2 linked regions of the Saccharobesus litoralis genome follow. The protein of the gene in region 2 interacts with the protein of the main gene of each other region in a pairwise test. Links are inferred from orthologs where the notes say so. Each region holds a gene or a part of one and is shown on either strand. Other genes may lie near its edges.

Evidence for each region.
Region 1: the proteins of C2869_RS18170 (region 2) and ftsZ interact in binary tests that used the Escherichia coli proteins (3 or more experiments, as listed by UniProt). The link is inferred for Saccharobesus litoralis from one-to-one orthologs.

Annotation. Positions count from the first base shown.
Region 1 is NZ_CP026604.1:5,498,223-5,504,053, forward strand. Bases 1,136-4,094 are described here. They hold ftsZ (cell division protein FtsZ), read right to left. Parts: upstream 3,228-4,094; coding sequence 2,043-3,227; downstream 1,136-2,042. Other genes in these bases: lpxC (UDP-3-O-acyl-N-acetylglucosamine deacetylase), read right to left, coding at 1,136-1,768; ftsA (cell division protein FtsA), read right to left, coding at 3,323-4,094. Outside these bases: C2869_RS21065 (M23 family metallopeptidase), read right to left, coding at 1-273; C2869_RS21070 (DUF721 domain-containing protein), read left to right, coding at 304-780; more of lpxC, read right to left, coding at 857-1,135; more of ftsA, read right to left, coding at 4,095-4,555; C2869_RS21090 (cell division protein FtsQ/DivIB), read right to left, coding at 4,558-5,340; C2869_RS21095 (D-alanine--D-alanine ligase), read right to left, coding at 5,356-5,831. UniProt on the Escherichia coli protein: Essential cell division protein that forms a contractile ring structure (Z ring) at the future cell division site. The regulation of the ring assembly controls the timing and the location of cell division.
Region 2 is NZ_CP026604.1:4,826,039-4,835,428, forward strand. The notes cover bases 3,980-6,813. They hold C2869_RS18170 (bifunctional tRNA (adenosine(37)-C2)-methyltransferase TrmG/ribosomal RNA large subunit methyltransferase RlmN), read right to left. Parts: upstream 6,042-6,813; coding sequence 4,917-6,041; downstream 3,980-4,916. Other genes in these bases: C2869_RS18160 (RodZ domain-containing protein), read right to left, coding at 3,980-4,123; pilW (type IV pilus biogenesis/stability protein PilW), read right to left, coding at 4,120-4,905; ndk (nucleoside-diphosphate kinase), read right to left, coding at 6,174-6,611. Outside these bases: C2869_RS18145 (YfgM family protein), read right to left, coding at 1-578; hisS (histidine--tRNA ligase), read right to left, coding at 582-1,862; ispG (flavodoxin-dependent (E)-4-hydroxy-3-methylbut-2-enyl-diphosphate synthase), read right to left, coding at 1,968-3,083; more of C2869_RS18160, read right to left, coding at 3,125-3,979; C2869_RS18180 (mechanosensitive ion channel family protein), read left to right, coding at 7,137-7,955; C2869_RS18185 (DUF481 domain-containing protein), read left to right, coding at 8,054-8,827; C2869_RS18190 (hypothetical protein), read right to left, coding at 9,174-9,390.

The sequences.
Region 1 (5,831 bases), 670 kb from region 2 along the record:
TAACTCACCTAATTTAAGTTTAAGTGCAGCTAATTCAATTTGGGTTTTTTCTTTTAATTGCGTGACTTGGCGCTTTTGCTCTACTAACAAACCACGCGCTTCACGAATATCTTGTAATCTATCTTTATCGGCTGAACCCAATAACCAAGAAACAAGGTATAATACTAATAGAGCCGTTGTAAAAATAACCGATAGTAAAGCAATCCAATGGCGTCGATCTAATCGCCATTCGAGTTCGATATTGTGTTTTTTATAATAAATCGAAAACGCCATTACTAACTATATTCTCAACACGTAAAAAAGATGAAACGTCGACCGAAATCAATAGAGCAGGTATTAAATGAAACCTGGCCAAATAGTCAATTTTCAGCCGCACAAAAAAAAGCTGATTATAACAGCCAGATTGAACGCGAGCTAGCGCTTTGCCTGCCCAAAGAATGGCAGGATAAAGTAATCGTACAAAAATATCAAAATGGGATATTACACTTAGGGTTAACGAGTGCCGGATTAAAGATGCGTTTTAACGCGATACGCTTAGATTTACTCAGCCATTTAAGACAGTCTATACCGGATCTGGTCAGCATATCAGACAGCATAGTTGTAACAACTAGCTCACCAATAAGCAATCACAGTAAAAGTAGCTCTGCCGAATCAGCGCATCAAAAGCACCACTCTCTATCTGACAATTCGGCACAAACTCTGCTCAAAACCGCAGAGCAATTACCTGACAATCTAAAACAAGCGCTACAAGGGTTGGTAAAGGCGTCACGAAAACACTAAAGTAAAATAAAAGGTAATATAGGTAGGCTTGCCGAAGCCGAGTTTGTCACTCGGCTAAGCTATATAAATAAGCTGATTAAACAGCTTGTGCAGGTAAAAATTGCAGAGGCGCTTGTGATTCTTCGGTATATTCAATCCATTGCCAAGCATCTTGGTTTTCTACAATCGCACGTAGCAATACATTATTTAATTCATGCCCCGATTTATGCGAGCGCATCTCACCCAATATAAAGTGGCCAGTCATGAACATATCGCCGATAGCATCTAGGATCTTGTGCATCAAAAACTCGTTGTCATAACGCAAGCCATTGGCGTTTAGCACTTGGAATTCATCCAAAACTACCGCATTGTCAAAGCTACCACCTAATGCCAAATTCAACGAACGTAGGTATTCAAAGTCTTTCATGAATCCAAATGTTCTGGCACGGCTGACTTCGCGAATATACTCATCACTTGATAATTCAAATACACAATGCTGTTTAGTTGCCGCAATCGCAGGGTGATTAAAATCAATACCAAAATCAAGTTTAAAACCTTGGTAAGGAACAATTTCAGCCCACTTATCATCCAGTTCAACTCGAATGGGTTTATTAATTTTAATATAACGTTTTGGAGTACTTAGCTCTTGGATCCCAGCTTCTTCTATTAAAAAGATAAATGGGCTAGCACTGCCATCAACGATAGGTACTTCATTGGCATCTAATTCAATAATGACATTATCAACACCTAAACCAGCCAAAGCTGACATTAGATGCTCAACTGTTGAAATCGCTATACCTTGCTCGTTAGTCATACAGGTACACATGCGAGTGTCTGTCACCGCGAAAGGACTAACCGGAAAGTCGACTACAGGTTCGATATCAACGCGACGAAAAACAATACCTGTATTAGCTGGAGCTGGCAGTAAGGTCATAGTTACCTTCTCACCTTTATGCAAGCCAACACCGGTCGTTTTAACGCTGTTTTTTAAAGTTCTTTGATAATTCATCAATATTTAATCTTATTTATCCAGATTAATAGAGCCCAAGGCTCGATGGTAATATTGTGTATAACTTAGTTTACCACATTCACCATTAACACAGTAATGCTGGAACACTTCTCAAACTATAAAAAGTGGTTAAGCGTCACAGAATTCAAGATAAATAACCATTTACCTTTAAATTCACCACTAAAGTTCTCCAACGGAGAAACCCGCGTATGGCTAAGCCATACACGGGAAAGTAGTAAGTAGATTGTGATTGTTAGGCAATCAGCCTTGCAGATTAATCTGCTTGTTTACGTAAAAACGCAGGTACGTCCAAATAATCTAAACTTTGCTGTTGTCCTGGTTGAGACGCTGGTGTTGATGCAGCAACAGGATCCGCCACGCGAGATTCCAAATTCGCATTCATATCAACAGCAGCCGAACCCACATTAGCCACTCTAGGGACAGAAACAGGTTCAATTGCAGGTTTACTTGGTGATACCAAAGAAATATCAGGCTTACGATCGCCAATACCTGTCGCAACCACAGTAACGCGTAATTCTTCACTCATTTCAGGATCGATAACAGCACCAACGACAACCGTAGCATTTTCAGATGCAAAGGCTTTTACTGCATTACCAACCGTTTCAAATTCTTCAATGCTAATATCCATGCCCGCAGTGATATTAACTAGGATGCCTCGCGCGCCGGCTAAATCAACGTCTTCTAATAAAGGAGATGAGATTGCCATTTCAGCCGCTTCTTCTGCACGGTCTTCACCTTTAGCGACACCTGTACCCATCATTGCGGTACCCATTTCCGACATCACTGTACGTACGTCGGCAAAGTCAACGTTAATTAAACCTGGGCGAGTAATGAGCTCGGCAATACCTTGCACCGCACCAAATAACACGTCATTGGCTGCCTTAAATGCATCCAACAAAGAAGTGCCTTTACCTAACACTTTCAATAACTTGTCATTAGGGATTGTGATTAACGAATCAACACTTGCCGCTAACGCATCAATACCTTGATCGGCATAAGCCATACGCTTACGACCTTCAAATGGGAATGGTTTAGTTACAACAGCAACCGTCAAAATACCCATTTCTCGCGCGACTTCGGCAACGACAGGTGCTGCACCCGTACCCGTACCACCGCCCATACCTGCGGCAATAAAAATCATGTCTGCGCCATTGATCACATCGCGGATCGCGTCACGATCCTCTTCTGCACTTTGACGACCGATTTCAGGGTTAGCACCTGCACCTAAACCTTTAGTCACATCACGACCTAAAACAATCTTGTTTTCAGGCGCTAACTGTGAATTTCTTAAGGCTTGCGCGTCCGTATTTGCGGTTAAAAACTCGACACCTTCAATGGTGTGTTCAACCATATGCTCAATGGCGTTACCGCCACCTCCACCGACACCAATAACTTTGATGACAGCTTCATCAGCTTGCTCACTCATTAAATCAAACATGACTCTCTCCACTTACTTACTTTTTTATGTTTATTCCCAAAACGAAATTTCCAAATTTAGCTTCCACGCTTGTCACCCCAAGGCAACAACCGCGACTAAAACTCACCTTTAAACCAGCTATGAATGCGTTGCCACAAGCCAGCCGAGCTATCTTCAACTCGGTTGGCATACTGGTTATTTATTTGATCTTTACCGTAATGCAACAAACCGATAGCCGTTGCATAACTCGGATCATCTACATACTCAGTTAACCCTTTAAGATTAACTGGGCTACCTAAACGAACCGGCATTTGAAATAAGTCTTCGGCAAACTCGACAGCACCTTCCATTTTGGCCGTGCCACCGGTCAAAACGATCCCTGCTGCTATTTTATCTTCTAAGCCGCTTTTACTGATCTCTTCGCGAACCAACTCAAATAACTCTTGGTATCTAGGTTCGACAACTTCTGCCAAAGTGTGGCGCGACATAGAACGCGCTGGTCGCCCACCTACGCTAGGCACTTCAATACTTTCTTCTATGCTAACCATGTGGCGCATTGCGCAAGCGTATTGCACCTTTAATTGCTCCGCATGACTCATCGGCGTACGGAAAATTTGCGCAATATCTTTAGTGACTTGATTACCCGCAACGGCAATAACCGCGTTATGTCGTATAGCACCATCCACATAGATAACTAAATCAATAGTGCCGGCTCCAACATCAACAACAGCAACCCCAAGCTCTTTCTCGTCATCTGTTAGCACTGAATCACTGGACGCAATTGCCGAGAACACCAAATCATCAACGCGTAACCCGCAACGTTCAGCACACTTAACAATATTTTTTGACATGTCGTCAGCACAGGTCACTAAATGCACTTTAGCTTCTAAGCGCACGCCCGACATACCAATTGGGCTTTTAATCCCTTCTTGAATATCAACACTGTAATCTTGAGGCAAAACATGTAGTACCCGACGTTCAGCTGGCAAATGCACTGACTTGGCGGTATGGATCACGTTATCCACATCATCTTGTGTCACTTCATGCTCACTGATCGGCACCATGCCATTTTCATTTTGGCACTGGATATGTCGACCCGATATCGCGATATAAACCGACGATATTTGGCAGCCTGACATCAGTTCAGCTTCTTCAACAGCTCGCTGAATCGATTGAATAACTAGGTTAATGTCATTCACACCACCTTTATCCATACCTCGCGATGCATGACTACCGACACCCACGACACTCACCGCACCGTCTGGTAAAACTTCACCAACGACAGCGACGACTTTCGCTGTGCCTATGTCCAATCCCACTATTAAATTTCTGTCCGTCACCTTAGACATAATCAACTCTGATCTTCATTATTCTGTTTTAATCCAACCGCAAACCCAGTGTCATAACGCAAGTCGACATAATCTAAATTATGCGCCCGCTTCAACTGCGGGTAATGTTGCAAAAATCGCTGACTTCTATTAAGCCAATCTTCTCGTCCTAAATTAAGCTTAACCCCGTCTTTTAGCGTTATTTGCAGAGCATGCCGTTCAGACAGCGACATTTCGTTAATGGTTACGTGATACAAAGCCATTAACTCACTTAACTTTTGATAGGTTTCTAATACTTGATTTTCGTCCCCTTCTGGGCCAAATAACCAAGCTAACTCTCGTTGTAACCTATCCGTATCTGCTTGAAATACATCACCATATTCATTTAACAAAAAATCCCCGTTCCAATGTACTTGTGGATTTTGCTCTGTAATGTAAATTTTCAATCTATTCGGCCACTCTTTGCGTACCGATACGCTGTATATCCAATCCAGCGCTTCTAATTGCTGCTGCGCTTTATCGACATTTAATGCAAAAAAACTTTGACTCATTTGCAACTCTAACGCTTGCAACACATCTTGCTTAGTCAAATAGTCTTGCTGCCCTTGAACGACGATTTGCTTAACCGGTAAGCGATTTTCATCAACCAGCCATTCACTGACATATTCAATTAACCACAGTGAGCCAATCAGTACCCAAAAGAAAAACACTAAACCAGCCCAAAACGGCCAACCGGCTTGCTCAATTTGTTGCCGCAACTCAGGCATTTTGGGCTTTTGAGTCGCTTGTGTTTTTTCTACGCCCATTACGCAAAGCCTGCGTTACTTCGCCGAATCTAATATTCGACAAACAAGCTCAGCGAAGTCGATACCTTTAGCTTTCGCCGCCATAGGAACCAAGCTTTTTTCTGTCATCCCTGGAACCGTATTGGCTTCTAATAAATAAAACTGTCCGTCTTGATCTCGCATGACATCGACTCGCCCCCAGCCTTCCGCAGAAACCGCAGCAAACGCCTGTTTCGCCAACGCCTGAATATGTGCTTCATCCGCTTCATTTAAGCCACTCGGACAAAAGTACTGGGTAGAGTTTGCTAAATATTTAGCTTCATAATCATAAAATTCATGCGGCGTTTGCATGCTAATACTCGGCAGCGACTCTTGCGCTAATATGGCAACTGTGTATTCAGGACCATTAATAAATTGCTCAACTAAAATGTCACAATCGTAATCTGCGGCTTTTTCTAATGCGCTTTTTAACCCTACAGCCGTATCGGCCATACTCATGCCAATACTCGAAC
Region 2 (9,390 bases):
GCTGGGTTACCTTGTAAACCGTCACTATCCGCAGCAGCTTGATATGACTCACGTGCTTTTTCTAAGTTCCCTTGTTTTAAATAAATATCGCCTTGCAGCTCACTAATTTGTGCTGAAAACGACTCAGGGAATGTTTGGTTAGTTAATGCAAGAGCTGCATCTAATTTTTCTTGTGCAACTTGAATACGCGCTAAACGATAGTTAGCTAACGCTTTAACTTCTGGTTTGCTGGCATTTTTAACAACCCACTCTAATTGAGAGGCGGCTTTATCTAACTCACCAGCTTCAACCAGTGTTTTCGCTAACATAAGCGAGGCTAATTCAGCATAACCTGAACCTGCATTATCTTTAATAAAGCTTTCAACCTGCGTTGTGTTATCCGCACTTAAGTCTTTAACGGCCGCATCATAAGCGGTTGACGCAGCTTCTTTTTTTGCAACGACTTCACCTTGATACCATTTATAGCCACCAACGCCACCTAGGCCTGCTACGATGCCGACAATAATAGAAACACCGTTTTCTTTCCAAAACTTTTTAATCGCTTCGACTTGTTGTTCTTCAGTAGTATAGGTTTCCATTATTTACCTCTGGAATTCATTGGCTAACTCTGCCGCAACAGAGTCAATTGAAATTGTTGTTTGTTGTTTTTGACCGCGAAGGTATTTAACCGTCACTTGTTTATTTGCCACTTCATCGTCGCCCAATATTAATGCCACTTGAGCGCCGCTTTGATCGGCTTTTTTAAATTGTTTTTTAAAGTTTCCGCCACCGCAATGCAATTGGATCCGACAATCCGGCATTGCATCACGTAACGCATCAGCAAACACAGGCGCTTGTAATTCAGCTTGTTGACCAGCAACAACAATATAAGCATCGACTGCGCCACGTATATCTTCAGTAAGGCCTAAAGTCTCTAAAATCAAGACTAAACGCTCTAATCCCATTGCAAAACCGACTGCTGGGGTTGCTTTACCGCCAAGTTCAGCGACTAAACCATCATAACGACCACCCGCACATACTGTACCTTGGGCGCCTAAACAGTCAGTAACCCATTCAAACACGGTTTTATTGTAGTAATCTAAACCACGGACTAATCGCTCGTTTACGCGGTACTGAATACCTAACGCATCTAAACGCGCGCGCAATTGGGCAAAGTGCTCAGCAGACTCTTCACTTAAATAGTCAGGTAAACGCGGAGCATCAACTAACATAGCTTGCACATCAGGATTTTTGCTATCAAGCACACGTAGTGGATTGGTTTCCATACGGCGTAAGCAATCTTCATCCAGCTTATCTTGATTAGCTTGTAAAAAGCTGACTAAGGCTTCGCGATGGGCTGCACGATCTTCGCTGTTACCTAACGAGTTGATTTCTAGTGTCACCTTGTCGGCAATACCAAACGCTTGCCAAAAACGCGCTGTCATGGCGATCACTTCAGCGTCGATATCTGGGCCATTTAAGCCAAATGTCTCGACACCAAATTGATGAAATTGACGATAACGGCCTTTTTGCGGACGCTCGTGGCGGAACATAGGTCCCATATACCATAACCGCTGAGTTTGGTTATAAAGCAAACCATGTTGGTTACCAGCGCGTACACAGCTAGCGGTGCCTTCTGGGCGCAAGGTTAAACTGTCTCCGTTGCGATCATCAAAGGTATACATCTCTTTTTCAACAATATCGGTCACTTCGCCGATAGAGCGCTTAAATAACTCGGTTGCCTCAACCACAGGCATGCGAATTTCGCTATAGCCATAGCTGGCTACAACATTACGTAATACTGACTCTACCTTCTGCCAAACTGGAGTTTGACTTGGTAAACAATCGTTCATGCCGCGAATGGCTTGAATATTTTTCGACACTGAAAATAACTCTTCGCTTAAACGCAAACTCTGCTATTTACAGCAGAGTTTGAAAAAATGGGAACAAAAAAGTAGCGGGATTATAGGGTGTTTAACTCTAGGTATCTAGACCTGTTCGATATCAATACGCTTAGATTCATCTAATTTACTGGCTTTTGCCCGAATATGACGCTCTAACGTATCAACAATATCATTGTTATCGATGCGCTCTTTTTGACGCTCACCACCTAAATAAAAGCCACTTTTGCTTTTAGCACCGGCAAGGCCAACATCAGATACTAAGGCTTCACCTGGGCCGTTGACTACGCAACCAATCACTGACACCGACATCGGGGTAGTAATATCTTCTAAACGCTCTTCAAGTGCGTTCATGGTACCAATGACATCAAACTCTTGACGAGAACAACTCGGACAAGCAATGAAATTAATGCCGCGTGAACGAATACGTAATGATTTTAAAATATCAAAACCAATTTTAATCTCTTCGACAGGATCAGCCGCTAAAGATACGCGCAATGTATCACCAATGCCCTCATTCAATAGCATACCTAAACCAATTGCCGATTTAACCGCCCCTGCTCTGGCACCACCAGCTTCAGTAATACCTAAATGCAAAGGATTATCAATTTGCGCTGACAATAAACGATAGGCACCTACGGCCAAAAACACATCCGATGCTTTTACACTCACTTTAAACTGATCAAAGTTTAATCTGTCTAGTATATCTACATGGCGCATAGCCGATTCAAGCAAAGCTTCCGCTGTTGGCTCGCCGTATTTTTCTTGAATGTCACGCTCTAGTGAACCGCCGTTAACCCCGATACGAATAGGGATGTTTTTATCGCGTGCACAATCAACAACTGAGCGAATTCGCTGCTCGTTACCTATATTGCCAGGATTAATACGCAAACAGTCCGCACCGTATTCAGCCACTTGTAACGCTATGCGATAATCAAAGTGAATATCTGTTACTAGTGGAACATCCACTCGTTGTTTAATCAATTTAAACGCTTCTGCTGCCTCCATTGTCGGTACAGAAACACGCACAATATCGGCACCGGCATCAGCAATACGCTGAATTTGCGCGACAGTTGCATCAACATCTGTCGTTTCTGTATTTGTCATTGACTGAACAGAAATCGGTGCATCACCACCGACTGGTACTTTACCAACCCAAATTTTCTTGGTGGGTTTACGCTTAATTGGAGACTCGTGAAACATGCTTAACTCACTAATAAATTGGGAAAATAACTTTTACACGCTTATTCATGATCAAACGGTAAACTAAATCGTGCAACGCGTCCGGCCTTAAACTGGGTCATATCAATCGTTTTACCATCAAATGTCATACTGACATTTTCAGGTGCACCCAATACAAAACTAACCGGCGCAACGCCAGAAACAGGCATAACGTAACCTTTTTTCTTAACACCATTGGCAATTTCTCGACCGGTTGCGTCCGTGATCACCAGCCAACAATCGTCAATAAAGGTTAATTCCATTGCGACGGCACCATCTGGTGTTGCAACGTTTAATAAAGCAGTTGACTGCTGCGAGCTGTCAGCTGCAATTGTTTTCGGTGTTGGATCTTGAACCAATGGTGCAGCGGAAATGGCTGTTGAACTAGCTTGCTCTTGATTAGCTAATTCTTGTTGTGGCGTCTCATCTAGCGCAACACTGTCTAATGGCTGAGCAAGCTCATCTGTACTTGGCTCATCTGCACTTGGCTCGCCTGCACTTAGTACTTTTTGCTCATCACTCGCAGATGAAGTGGGATCAGCAGCTTGAGTGTCACTCACTTGCTCATTAACAACGTCAACCAACGAGTTAAACGTTGGTGCTTGATCGCGCTGCCACCACCATAATACAAACGACAAAATGACTATCGCAATAATGATATAAGTTGCTAACATTAAGCGACTATCGTGCGCTTCACGCGAGGTACGGCGTGAAAAGCTAGTCATTTTAACCCGTTGAACTTGCGGCGCGTCAGACATGGCATCATACAAAGCCATGACGCTTTCTTCTTCAATACCGTATAGCTTGGCGCAAGACTTTAAATAGCCACGAACAAACAAAGGTGTGCCGATATCTTTGAATTGATTTTTCTCAATTTTTTCAATGATATCAATTTTTAAATTCAAGCTATCAGCCACATCTTGGCGAGACAATTTTTGTAACTCGCGTAACTCTTGCAGCATTTGTCCCGGCGTAGGCTGACTTTCTGTAAGTTGTTCTTGTTCTATTTTTTCAGTCATCATCGAGTAAGTTCAATATAAGCTTTAGTTTGAGAAGCATTTGGATAAAAGCGTACCAAGGTACGACCATATTGTTCAGCACCCATATTATTTTTAAGCTGGCTTTCAATTTGATAGCCCAACCATAAACTGCGGGCTGAACGGCCAGATCGGGTCGCTTTTTCGTAACGCTGCAAATAATTACGCGCTTCCTGTAATTGGCGCGCATCTAAGGATAATTCGGTTAATTCCATCAATGCTTTTACATTGTAGGGGTTATGTTCAAGTGCTTTTAATAAGTAACTGTGTGCTTTTTGTTTTTGTTTATTTTCCAGCAAACAGACGCCTAAATTAACATAAGTTTGCGACTCTCTTATGTACTCATCTTGCGCAACTGCTTTTAAAAAATATTGTTCAGCTTCGACAAACCGTTCTGTTTGACACAAAAATGTGCCGTAGTTATTTAAGGCATCGCCATTATCTGGATGCAGTTGTAACACTTTCAAATAAGCTTGATTGGCGTTGTCTAACTCGTTAACGGTTTGATAATAATAAGCTAAGCTAAAATGTACCTCAGGCATTTCAGGAGCATGTTTAAGCGCTGCATCTAAATTATATTTAGCCTGCGAATAGTTGCCAGCATTGATATAACGTAAAGCCAGCGCTAGGCGCGTTTGCGCGATCTCGGTCGGGTTTTGTTCCCGCTCTATTACAGGTTTTCCACTTTCAGCATAGGTTGTTTTTGTCACACAACCCGCTATGTGAGTTGCCATACCGACTAAAAGTAACGCGCCAATTATCCGCATAAAATAATAAATTAAATAGATTTAATGCTGATATTCTCGCCTTTTTCGCGTTTTTTCAACATTCGTTTTGTTCTATCTTTTACATCGCCGACTAATTGACCACAAGCTGCGTCAATATCATCACCTCGGGTGCGCCTAACTATCGTCACTAAACCATACTCCATTAACACTTTAGCAAAGCGATCAATTCGTGAATTACTTGAGCGCGAATAAGGGCTACCCGGATAAGGATTAAACGGGATCAGATTGATTTTTGAAGGTGTGCCTTTTAACACTTTGGCCAATTCATGGGCTTGGTCCATTGAATCATTAATGCCATTTAGCATGACATATTCAATAGTGACATTTTTATTGGCTTTTGAATCTTTAATATAACGACGCGAGGCCGCTAAAAACTCTTGAATATTGTACTTTTTATTAATAGGCACAATTTCATTACGTAATTCATCATTTGGTGCATGTAACGATATAGCTAATGCCACATCAATTTGCTCTTTTAACATGTCTAACGCTGGTACCACGCCTGACGTACTCACAGTGACCCGACGTTTTGACAAAGCAAAACCTAAATCATCCATCATCAACTCAAGCGCTGGCACAAGGTTTTTTAGATTAAGCAGTGGTTCACCCATGCCCATCATGACCACATTGGTAATGGGTCGTTCGTTGTTTTCTCTTACGACACCAATATCTTTGGCTACTCGCCAAACCTGACCAATAATTTCACTCACCGACAAATTACGATTAAAACCTTGTTGCGCTGTTGAGCAAAAAGTACATTCCAGTGCACAGCCTACTTGGCTTGATACACATAAGGTGGCGCGATCGCCATCAGGGATCCAAACGCTCTCGACTTCTTGACCACCTTCCAGCACCATGGCGTACTTAATAGTGCCGTCGCTCGCCACTTGCTTTTCGCTAATTTCTGGGCCTTTAATTTCACAAAGGTCAGTTAATTTCTGACGTAACGCTTTACTGAGATTATTCATCTCAGAAAAATCATCCATGCCGTTATGATATATCCATTTCATCACCTGCTCAGCTCTAAAGCCTTTTTCGCCAATACTGACAAAAAACTCTTTTAAACCCTTACGGTCAAGATCAAGTAAATTAACTTTAGAAACAGAAGCACTCATGAACAAAAACTACCTATATAAAAATCGCGGCGAATTGTACAGTTTTTAGCCAAAAATTCAATATTGGCTTTATACAAAAAAGGCCGCGCAGTATACAACTGCGCGGCCTTTTTATAAATGGTTAAATCTATTTTATACGACTTCGCGACGCGGACAAATTTCGCTATCGGTAAAAAAGAAGGCAATTTCACGTGACGCCGTTTCAGGCGCATCAGAACCGTGACAAATATTACGATTAGTAGCCGTTGCAAAATCAGCACGAATAGTGCCACGAGCCGCTTCATCTGGGTTGGTTGTACCCATAATTTCACGGTTAGCCGCTATTGCATTTTCACCTTCTAACACTTGTACCATAACAGGACCAGCTGTCATAAACGCAATTAAACCATCATAAAAAGGTTTGCCTTTGTGCTCAGCGTAAAAGCCCTCTGCTTGCTCCGTTGTTAACTGCAACATTTTAGCAGCAACAATTTTTAAGCCAGCTGTCTCAAATCGACTGTAAATAGTACCGATTAAGTCTTTTACTACTCCATCTGGTTTGATAATAGAAAGTGTGCGTTGAATAGCCATATGAATATTTTCCGATTAGTCAAAGTAAGTCGTGAAACGAAGCTGAGAATTTTTTTAACCTTCCCTGTTAAAACGAACATATTGAATGTTAAGAAGGATAGCGCGTTGCAAAATACGCCAACTCCGTTATTGTTATCCAAGAGCATGCCATGCTCCTAGGGAAATTAACAGCCTATACTTATAACGATTTGCACAATCCTTATCTCGCTAACATATTGTTTATCAAATCATAAATATAGTCTTCTCGCTCAGGTCTTATGGTTCATTGTCTGCGCTTACTCGCCCCAATCACATAATAAAGCATATGCTCATGGGGACTCGAAGCTTGACGGCTTCCCCTAAAACCTGATCGCTTTGACTATAATCTTTAACTCAATGTCGGCGTTATAGCGTTCCATAACGTGACTAAGCCTAAATTTCATAACAAATTCACTTGCTTTGACACGCATACCTAGTTAGTTTTATAACGTTTTCTCTCACATCAATATCACTTCACATCAATCAAATTTGCATAGGAACAAGGTTATGGATCAAATAAACCAATGGTTTTCTAACAACCAAGATATGGCGGCTGATTGGGCCATTAATATCGTTATTGCAATCGCCATTTTTGTTGTTGGCCGTATTATCGCTAAATCAGTCGGAACCTATACCGCTAAAGGGTTCGCTAAAAACAATGTCGACGCCGCTGTCGCCAGTTTTATTAGCAATATTGTTTACGCACTTATTCTTGCCGCCACCGTTTTAGTTGCTTTAGGGCAATTAGGTATTGAAACAACATCATTTGTCGCCATTCTCGGTGCGGCTGGTTTAGCCGTAGGTCTCGCGTTAAAAGACTCGTTATCTAACTTTGCCTCTGGCGTTTTAATTATCATGCTACGCCCTTTTAAAGCCGGTGATTATGTCGAAGCCGGCGGTGTCGCAGGCTCTGTGCAAAAAATTGAAGTTTTTTCAACCACGCTTAAAACGCCAGATAATAAAGTAGTGATCGTACCTAACGCATCTATTACGGGTGGTTCAATCACTAACTTTTCGCGCGAAGAAACCCGTCGCATTGACCTAGTAATCGGTGTGAGTTACGACGCGGATCTAAAGCAAACTAAGCAAGTATTAATTGAACAAATCGAAGCTCAACCGCTAGTATTAAAAGAGCCTGCTTATACCGTTGCCGTTTCTGAATTAGGTGACAGCTCGGTTAACTTTGTTGTACGCCCTTGGGTTAAAACCAGTGATTTTTGGAAAGTTAAATTCGCACTGGTTGAGAATATTAAAATTGCCCTAGACGATGCCGGTATTAATATTCCTTACCCGCAAATGGACGTTCATATCAAAAAAGAAGACTAATTCATTCGCTAAATTGGTGACGGCAATTGCGCCGCCACCTACATCTATTTTTATCTATATTTTTCAAACATTTGGAATCAATCAGTAAGGATCCTCAAATGAAATCAACATTAACAATGATTGCGTTATCTGTTGTCGCATTAAACGCGGTAGCAGAAGAAGAAAAAAGCTGGCAAGCCAGCGCTGAGCTAGGTGCTATTTTCACTTCAGGTAACACAGAAACGACTTCTATCAAAGGTAAAATTGATGTCAAACAAGAACTAGAATCTTGGTCAAATCAATACATTTTTGATGCATTATTAAAAGAAGACGAAATCGAAAGTAAAGACAGTAACAATAATACCGTCAAACAAACGCAAAAAACGGCTGAAAAATACTTTTTGTCAGCGCAAGGTAACTACAAGCTTAATACCAAAGGCTCATCACTATTTGTATACGGCTCGCACACTGACGACAAATTTGGTGGTGTGACCAAATACAGCACCATATCGGCTGGTTATGGCCAACATCTTTATAAAACTTCAACTAGCTTACTAAAAGCAGACATCGGTCCGGGTTATGTTTGGAGCAAACAAGCTGATAAAACGGACGGCACTGAAGGTAAAGAAGATAATTCAGGTATCATTCGTTTATCCGCTGACTACCGCTGGAAAATAAACGAATTCGCGACCTTTACCCAAGCTGTTAGTTTTGAAGTACCAACCGACAGTGATAAAAACCGTCGTAGTAAGTCTGTTACAGGTTTTGCCGCTAAAATCAGTGAGTCTATGCAAATGAAGTTAGGCTTAACGGCAATTAATAACTCAGAAGTCGTAGAAGGCCGCGAAAAAACCGATATTGAAACAACAGTGACTGTGGTTTACAACTTCTAATTAAAACTGTTTATCGACCTAAAAAGCAGGTCTTAGACCTGCTTTTTTGTTAACTATTTAGTATCTTAACCAGCGGGTTTCCAACCATTTAGAGCTTTGATGTAGATAAGATACAAGACGAGACTTGCCTTCTGAACCCTACTTTTGGATCCTGGATGAATTGCAGGTACTTAAGATTTGTCTGGAAGTAAATTTTTAGTTTTGCTCTTTCGGACAGAAAAATATGCAGGTTCTGCAAGCATAAATGCTCGCCCACCAAGGAATTTAATACTTTAATCAACCCAAGGGGTCCCCGCCTGTTTACAAATCCTTAGCGCTGAAAATGAATTACAGGCTAAGTAAAAGACTATAACTGACAAGCTTGCCAATAAATACTGGGCTGCCAGAATTGATTACCTACCTGTAATTGCAAATTAACAGCCGATGGCGCTTGCTTTAAATCGGCTAAGCGTCCAGTGAAAGTGGTATCGGCTGAGTGCCAGCTTTTTAGTTTTAATCCTAAGGTTTGTTTGTCTTGCGACACACTTTCAACCACGGCATGTAATTGCACGCTTGAGTAATAG